DNA from 2 places in the Cellulomonas pasadenensis genome. Region 1 is predicted to be linked to the other one. Evidence: riboswitches for the same ligand, from Rfam matches in the RefSeq annotation. Region 1 holds a riboswitch; the other holds the start of a gene.
The links. A riboswitch is a leader RNA that binds a small molecule or an ion and turns the genes downstream of it on or off. The one in region 1 is predicted to bind cyclic di-AMP.
Positions count from the first base shown of each region.

Region 1 (4,398 bases):
ACGAGGGCACCGGCGTCGCGCGAGCCGTCGATCCGCCGCACGGGCGCGAGCACCCCCGTCGACGTCTCGTTGTGCGGCCAGGCGTACACGTCGGCGCCGTCGACGAGCGTCGGGACGACCGCGTCCCCGGCCGGCGCGCTCACCACGTGCGAGTCCGCGAGGAACGGCGCCCGCGACGTCGCCGCCGCGAACTTCGCGCCGAACTCGCCGAACTGCGCGTGCGCCGCGCGCTCGCGCACCAGCGACACCGTCGCGACGTCCCAGAACGCCGTCGACCCGCCGTTGCCCAGCACGACCTCGTACCCGTCGGGGGCGCCGAAGAGCTCGGCCAGCCCGGCACGCACCCGGCCGACCAGCGCGCGCACGGGCGGCTGCCGGTGCGAGGTGCCGAGCAGCGAGCGGCCCGCGGCGGCGAGCGCGTCCACCTGGGCGGCGCGCACCTTGGACGGGCCGCACCCGAAGCGGCCGTCGCGCGGCAGCAGGTCGGCGGGGATCGTGACGGCGGGGACCGGGGCGTCGGGCACGCGCCGAGGATAACGACGGGCGTCGCGCCGCGGGCCGGGCGTCCGCACGGCCCCGGACCTGCGGGCGGGCCGACTACCCTGGGGGCGGCACGCGGCGGGTCGACCGCCGCCGGACGGCGACGTGGGAGGCCGAGCGGTGAGCGACCTGATCGACACGACGGAGATGTACCTCAAGACGATCTACGAGCTCACCGAGGAAGGCATCACCCCCCTGCGCGCCCGCATCGCCGAGCGCCTCGGCCACTCGGGGCCCACCGTGTCGCAGACGGTCGCGCGCATGGAGCGCGACGGGCTCGTCGTCGTCACCGGCGACCGCCACCTGGAGCTCACCGAGGCCGGGCACGGCAAGGCCGTGCGCGTCATGCGCAAGCACCGCCTCGCCGAGCGCCTGCTCACCGACGTCATCGGCCTCGACTGGCCGCACGTCCACGAGGAGGCGTGCCGGTGGGAGCACGTCATGAGCGAGCGCGTCGAGAAGCGCCTCGCCGCGCTGCTCGACCACCCGCACTTCGACCCGTACGGCAACCCCATCCCGGGCCTCGACGAGATCGGGGAGGAGCGCACGCCCGTGCGGTTCCTCGACGGGGTCGTGCCGCTGACGTCCGCGGACGCCGTCGTGCGGCCCACGGCCGTCGTCGCGCGCATCGCGGAGCCGCTGCAGGTCGACGTCGACCTGCTCGAGCGCCTCGCGGACGCCGGCGTGCAGCCCGGGGTCGAGGTGTCGGTCGAGCGGGGGACGGGCGTCATCACCGTCGGCGTGCCCGGCAACGGCACCGTCGTCGACCTGCCGCTGGAGCTCGCGCGGCACATCTTCGTCGGGGTCGCCTGACGCCTGCTCCCGACGCCCGCCGGGGTGCCCGGGAGCCGTGCCGGCGCCGTGTGCGGAGGCCGCGCCGGGCGCCCACGAACGGGTGAACCTCGCCACACCGGTCGCGCTCCCACGGGCGCGCCGGAGCCGCTCCACGACGCCGCCGTGCACGTCAGACGCACGGCGGCGTCCGGCGTCCGGGTGTCGCCCGGACGGCCGTCCATGATCGTTCCGAGATCGCCGTGACCAACGCGTGACAATCGCCGAGGGCGTCATGTACGTTCGTCCTGCTTCTCGGAACCCTCCTCCGTGGGAGCCCTCGAGCGGAACGCCGAACCCTGCCGCCGCTCGCAGGTCCCGTACGACTCGCCGGCAGGGGCGGGGGACCCACAAAGTGGGCATCGGAGACGGTGCCCTTGGGGTGAAGCCGGGCGGACGTGACGACAGCACGCACCACGGTGCGCGCGGTCGGGACGGACGACCGGCCGGGTGTTCTCCCACCCGAACCCGACAGCTCACCTCGTAGGCGACAGGAGAGGCACACGTTGTCCGAGAGCACCATCCGGGCGCGCCACCGCGCCGCGCGTCGTCCGTCGACGCCGCTGACCGAGCTCGCCAACGCAGCATCCGAGCAGATGGGCACCGTCGGCCGCCGTTCCGCCGTCGTCGCCGCATCGTCCGGCCTCATGGTCTCCATGCTGGCCATCCCGTCGAGCGCTGCCCCCGGTGAGTCCGCCGGCAACCTCGCCGCTGTCGACACGGCAGCGCTGACGGCCTCCGCACGGGCCGTCCTCAACACCTCCCCGGTCGTCACGGCCCCGGCCGAGGCCGTCTTCACGGTCGACGCGCCCGTCGTCACGGCCGCGAAGCCGACCCCGCCGCCGGCGCCCGAGCCCGAGCCGGTGCGCACGCGCGCCGCCTCCCGCACGGCCGAGCGCGCGTCCGCGGGCACCGAGGCGTCGACCACCACGACGGCCAACGCCCCGATCCCGCAGAGCGTGTCGGGCAACGCGGTCCTCGAGGTCGCCGCCCGCTACGTGGGCGTGCCGTACGTCTCCGGCGGTGCGTCGCCCGAGGGCATGGACTGCTCCGGCTTCACGTCGTACGTCTACGCGCAGCTCGGCATCAACCTGCCGCGCACGTCGTCGGCGCAGCGGAACGCCGGCACGGTCGTGTCGCGTGCCGAGGCGCAGCCGGGCGACCTCATCTGGAGCCCCGGCCACATCGGCATCTACGCCGGTGGCGACATGATGATCGACTCGCCGCGCCCGGGTAAGACGGTGCAGTTCCGCACCATCTGGCAGAGCTCGCCGACGTTCATCCGGATCGGCTGACCAGGCCGGCGCCGATGTCACGGAGCCCCGACGACCACACGGTCGTCGGGGCTCCGTCGTTCGTGGACGTACGCCCGACCCGCCGAAAGGGCGTGCGCGTACCCTGGTCCCGCATCGACGCTGTTCCTTCTCGTCCGGACCGGCAGCCAGCCGGTCCGACCACCGAGGTCAGGAGTGCACCGTGCTGACGACCGTCCCCGTGGAGGGCCCACCCGGCCCCCCGCCCGCGCCCGTGCCCAACCGCACGCTGCTGCTCAACGCGAGCGGCGAGCCGCTGTGCGTCGTGACCGTGCACCGCGCCGTCGCCCTCGTCATGACCGGCAAGGCGACGGTCCTGGAGTCGGGCGGACGCGTGCTGCACTCCGCGCGCGCCGAGGTGCCGCTGCCCGTCGTGCTGGTGCTCACCCGCTACGTGCACGTGCCGAAGCGGCGCCCCGTGCCGCCCACCCGGCGCACCGTGCTGCAGCGCGACGACCACCGCTGCGCGTACTGCGGCGGCGGCGCCGACACCGTCGACCACGTGCACCCGCGCTCGCGCGGCGGCCGGCACGAGTGGACCAACGTCGTCGCCGCGTGCGTGCGCTGCAACCACCGCAAGGCCGACCGGACGCTCCTGGAGCTCGGCTGGGAGCTGCCCTTTCGGCCCCACGCACCCCGGTGGTCCTTCACGGTCGGCGGCGCGGCCGCACGGACGGAGCCGGCCTGGTCCCCGTACCTGGTCGCCTGACGCCGCGGGTCCGCAGCCGGTGCGCGGAGTGTCCGCTGATCGTCACGGGTGTGCCACGATGGGGTCAGGTCAGCACCACAGACTCGTCGTGACGGCGCGGCGAGCACCGACGCGGAGGGCGGCATGACGCGCGAGCACGAGGTCCTCGTCGGGGTCGACGGGTCGGCGGCCAGCCTGCACGCCCTCGACTGGGCGGTCCACGAGGCGCGCACCCGTGGGTGCGGCGTGCGGGTGCTGGTGGCGTACGCGCTGCCGTCGTTCACGGCCGCGAGCCTCGACGGCGGGTACGCCGCGCTCGACGACGACACGATCCGCGCCGGTGCGCAGTCGGTGCTCGACGAGGCGCTGCTGCACGCGCGCGACGCCGGCGTCCCTGTCGAGGGCCGCGTCGTGACGGGCGACGCCGCGGCGGTGCTCGTGGACGCGTCCCGCTCGGTGGACCTCGCCGTCGTGGGCACGCGCGGACGCGGCGGGTTCGCGGACCGGCTGCTCGGCACCGTGTCGTCGGCACTGCCGGCGCACGCGTGGTGCCCGACCGTCGTCGTCCCCCTGCGGGACGAGCACGGCGCGCCGGTCGACGAGGACCCCGCGCCCGTGCGTCCCGTGCGGCGCATCGTGGTCGGCGTCGACGGCTCGCCGCCCGCCGAGGCCGCGCTGCGGCTCGCGATCCGCGAGGCCGAGCGGTGGGGCGCCGAGCTGTACGCGATCTCCGGCGTCCCGGTGCACGCGATGACGGGGGTGCTCGCGTGGCTGCCGTCGGCGGTGGACCACGACCAGGTGCTGCGCGACGTGGCCGAGGGGCTCGACGTCGTCGTCGACCGCGCGCTCGCCGGGCACCCGGGCCTCGAGGTGAGGCGGCACGTGCTGGACGGCACGGGTGCCGAGCTGCTCACCGAGTTCTCCGCCGCGACCGACCTCATCGTCGTCGGCTCGCGCGGCCGCGGGGGGTTCGCCGGGCTGCTGCTCGGCTCGACGAGCCAGGCGGTGCTGCACCACGCGCGGTGC
Region 1 covers NZ_JBFTEP010000170.1:1,186-5,583, reverse strand. Annotated here, with positions in the region: gene serC (phosphoserine transaminase) at 1-524, opposite strand, end outside; gene AB6N23_RS16640 (iron-dependent transcriptional repressor DtxR) at 661-1,353, shown strand; cyclic di-AMP (ydaO/yuaA leader) riboswitch at 1,652-1,875, shown strand; gene AB6N23_RS16635 (C40 family peptidase) at 1,878-2,666, shown strand; gene AB6N23_RS16630 (HNH endonuclease) at 2,851-3,393, shown strand; gene AB6N23_RS16625 (universal stress protein) at 3,517-4,398, shown strand, end outside.

Region 2 (4,398 bases), on a different contig from region 1:
GGCCACCGGTGCGGCGCCCGTGAGCGTGGGGGCGCCCTGGGTCAGGGTGCCGGTCTTGTCGAACAGCACCGTATCGATGGTCCGCATCCGCTCCAGCGCGAGGCGGTTCTTGACCAGCACTCCGGCGCGCGCGGCACGCTCGGTGGAGATCGAGATCACCAGCGGGATCGCCAGCCCCAGGGCGTGGGGGCAGGCGATGACCAGGACGGTGACCGTCCGCTCGATGGCCGCCGGCACGTCACCGAGCAGCGCCCAGGTCACGAACGTCAGCACACCGGCGCCCAGCGCGAACCAGAACAGCAGTGCCGCGGCCCGGTCGGCCAGCGCCTGCGCGCGTGAACTCGACGCCTGCGCGTCGGCGACCAGCCGCTGGATGCCCGCCAGGGCGGTCTGCTCACCCACCGCGGTCACCCGCACGCGCAGCGTGCTGTCGGTGGACACGGTCCCGCCGATGACCGTGTCGCCGACCCGGCGGCGCACCGGGCGTGACTCACCGGTGACCATCGCCTCGTCCAGGTGCGCCTCGCCGTCGACGATCACCCCGTCGGCCGGCACGCGCCCGCCGGCGCGCACGAGCACGACGTCGTCGGTGCGCAGGTCGCCCAGCGCGACCTCCTCCGTGCCGGACGCGCTGATCCGCTCCGCGACGTCGGGCAGCAGCGCGGCCAGGGCGTCCAGCGCCCCGGAGGCCGCGCCGAGGGCACGCATCTCGAGCCAGTGCCCGAGCAGCATGATCACGATCAGCAGCGCCAGCTCCCACCAGAAGTCCAGCGCCATGCCAGCTCCCAGCGTGGTCGCCCACGACGCGACGAACGCGACCGTGATCGCCAGGGAGATCAGCAGCATCATCCCCGGGCGGCGCGAGCGGGCCTCGACGGCGGCGCCGGTCAGGAACGGCCACCCGCCGTAGACGAAGATGACCGTGCCCAGCACCGGGGAGATCCACATCGCCCCCGGGAAGTCGGGCACCTGGTAGCCCACGAGTTCGGCGAACATGTGGCTGAACGCCACGACCGGGACCGCCAGGACCAGGCTCAACCAGAACCGGTCGCGGAACGCGGCGATGTGATGGGCGTGGCCGGCGTTGCCGTGCCCGGCATGCTCGTGCCCGGCCTGGTGGCCGACACTGTGCCCGGCGTGCTCGTGGCCGCCCTGCCCATCATGGCCGGGGGGCGTGGCGCCGCCGTGGTGGCGCTCGCCCGTCACGTGCTCGCCGTGGCCGGAGTGCTGCGGCACCGGCTCGGTCGGCGGGGCGCCGTGCTGGTGGGTGTGGGGGTCGTCGTGCACCATCGGCCTACTCCTCTCGATACCCCTGGGGGGTATCCGCAGAACCGTCGTCCACGGCGGGGTGTTCCCGCTCATGCTGTTCTTGACCGAACCTTCATCGCCCAGAGGTGTGCGCCCGGCTCAGTCGGTCGGATCCTGCTCTCCCATGCTGCGCTGCACGACCAGGCCGGACAACAGTCGAGGGACCGGGGACTCCCCGGGCCCGCCGGCCTGCAGCCAGGTCGCGAGCTCGTCCGTGGCCGTGTCGCCGGCGAGCTGCGCGAACCACACGGGGGAGTGCTGCGGCGAACGGCGGCGCGGGCGGGCGACCACGACATCACCACGGTTGCACTAGTCCAGGCACTCGACCCACGTCACCCGGGTTAGTCCTCGCGCCTGCAGGTCCTCCAGGCGTCGGTGCTGACCGCCCGGGCGGGAATCGTCCTCCCCGAGCGTCTCCCCACAGCACAACGAGCACGCCGTCAGCGCAGGCGTGCGTGCGTGGTCAGCGTCGGATGGGTCGTGGGTCACGGCGCAGGACGCTACGACGTCCGCGGCTGTGATCAGATCTCCGAGCACCCTGGCGCCGGCTCCGGGACGCGCTCGAGCGCCGGTGGGCCGCCCAGGACCAGGGCATCTGGGCGGTGATGAAGGTTTGATCAAGATCGACGCCCGGGCGTATCGGGCACTCAGCGACGCTGCACCGCGCTCACCTGCTCGAAGACACCGCTGCGGGACCGCAGAACGCGCCGCGCGGTGCTGGACGGGTCGATGACAGCGCCCCGTCGTCTTCCTACAGTCGAGCGGGCCCGAGCTCCATCGGGTGCCGTCTGGGCGGACGCCGAGTCCTGCCACCGCCCCAGACGACCCACGAGACGACATGGCAGGAGTGGGGGAACCACCGTTCCACGGGCACCACGGTGCCCTCGGGGTGAAGCCGGCACACGCCGGCCGGGCAGCTCCCGCCCGAACCCGACAGCTCACCTCACAGGCGTCAGGAGAGCCACCCCATGCCCGCACGCCACCGTCTCGACGGCCCGCCCACCACCGCCCTGTCCGACGTGCACGACGCCGTCTCCGAGCTCGTGCCGCAGATCGGCCACCGCGCCGGCGCCGTCGCCGCATCCTCCGGGCTCGTGGTCTCCCTGTTCGCCGTCCCCGCCGCGGCCGCCCCGTCCTCCAACGGCGCCCACGTCCACAGCGTCGACTCCTCCGTGCTGGTCGCCTCCGCGCGCGAGCTGCTCGCCGCCGCGCCGATCGTGTCAGCACCGGCCACGGCGACGTTCACCATCGACGCGCCCGTCGTCACAGCCGTTGCACCGCCCCCTCCGGCGCCCGTCGTCGCCCAGCCGCAGGCCTCACCCCAGATCGAGGAAGACGAGGCCGTCGGCGCGGAGCAGGACGTCCAGGAGTCGGTGAGCGTCGAGGAGCCGATCGGCGCCCCCGCACCGGCCAGCGCGAGCGGCAACGCGATCGTCGAGATCGCCGCCAGCCTCGTCGGGACCCCCTACGTGTGGGGCGGCACGACCCCCGCCGGGTTCGACTGCTCCGGCTTCACCTCCTACGTCTACACCCAGGTCGGCATCTCCCTACCACGCACCTCCAGCGAGCAGCGCTACGCCGGCACCGTGGTCCCGCGCGACCAGGCCCAGCCCGGAGACCTCATCTGGACCCCCGGCCACATCGCGATCTACGCCGGCGGCAACCAGCAGGTCGACGCACCCGTCCCCGGCAAGACCATCCAGATCCGCGACATCTGGCAGGCCAACCCCACCTTCATCCGCGTCGGCTGACCACACCAGCGCGTGGCCTGGACGCCCAGGGGCGCGTGGCCGGGCGGATCATCGGACTGGCCGAGGCCTCGACACTGCGGACGATGGTCGACGACGTGCTGAGCGAGACCACCCCCGCACCCGCACCGACCACCCGATCCACTGCTCGAGGACCACGCACCACCCATGTCCGACATCGGCTCCCTGTTCGCCACCACCGCCTTCTCGGGCCCGGTCGTGCTCGCCGTCCTGGTCGCAGCCATCGCCGGTGTGGTCTCGTTCGCCTCGCCGTGCGTGCTGCCGCTGGTCCCTGGGTACCTGGGCTACCTCGGTGGCCTGACCGCCCAGAGCGTTCCCACCGGCGTCCCGGCACCGGACGCGGACCGCGATCGCCTCGTCCCCTCGCGTCGACGCCTGGTCCTCGGCGTCGCGCTGTTCGTCGTCGGCTTCGCGGCGGTGTTCGTGACGTTCGGCGTGCTCGCTGGCTCGCTCGGCGCCGCCCTGCTGCGCTGGCAGGACCCGATCACCAGGATCCTCGGCGGCGTGGTCATCGTGATGGGCGTCGCCTTCCTCGGCGGCCTGCCGTTCCTGCAGCGCGACCTGCGCAGCCACCGTCGGCCCCCGGCCACGCTGTGGGGCGCCCCGATCCTGGGCGTCACCTTCGGCCTCGGCTGGACGCCCTGCATCGGTCCAACCCTGGCCGCGGTCATCGCGCTGTCCCTCGAGGGCGGCTCCCCGGCGCGCGGCGCGCTGCTGTCCGGCGCGTACGCGCTCGGACTCGGGGTGCCGTTCGTCCTGGTGGCCGCCGGCGTCCAGCGCAGCAGCCGCGTGCTCGACCTGGTGCGCCGCCACCGCCTGGCCATCTCCCGCGCCGGCGGGGCGTTCCTCATCCTCATCGGCCTGGCGCTGGTCACCGGCCTGTGGAGCCGATGGACCGAGGCCCTGCAGGGCGCCATTGCGGTCTTCCAGCCGCCCGTGTGACCCGACGCGACACCTGAGGCTTGCCTTGGTCACACCATCTGGCCCTATCATCGAGTTATGGCGATGATAGAGACCGGGCGCGATGAGGTCGCGGTGGACGAGTCGCACGCGTTCGAGGCCGCGGTGTGCCTGTTCCACGGCTTCAGCGATCCCTCGCGGCTGACGATCCTGCGCCACCTGGCCCTGGGGGAGCACCGGGTGGTCGACCTGACCGAGCACCTGGGCCTGGCGCAGTCCACGGTGTCCAAGCACCTGGCGTGCCTGCGTGACTGCGGCCTGGTCAGCTCACGCCCACAGGGCCGCGCCTCGGTGTTTAGCCTCAACCACCCCGAGGCGCTGATGGACCTGCTCGCGGCCGCCGAGCGGCTGCTGGCACTGA
Region 2 covers NZ_JBFTEP010000006.1:39,682-44,079, reverse strand. Annotated here, with positions in the region: gene AB6N23_RS02030 (copper-translocating P-type ATPase) at 1-1,290, opposite strand, end outside; gene AB6N23_RS02025 (hypothetical protein) at 1,408-1,599, opposite strand; cyclic di-AMP (ydaO/yuaA leader) riboswitch at 2,106-2,269, shown strand; gene AB6N23_RS02020 (C40 family peptidase) at 2,277-3,059, shown strand; gene AB6N23_RS02015 (cytochrome c biogenesis CcdA family protein) at 3,225-4,019, shown strand; gene AB6N23_RS02010 (ArsR/SmtB family transcription factor) at 4,083-4,398, shown strand, end outside.
Region 2: linked by a shared signal. The riboswitch ahead of AB6N23_RS02020 (C40 family peptidase) and the one ahead of AB6N23_RS16635 (C40 family peptidase) in region 1 are both predicted to bind cyclic di-AMP.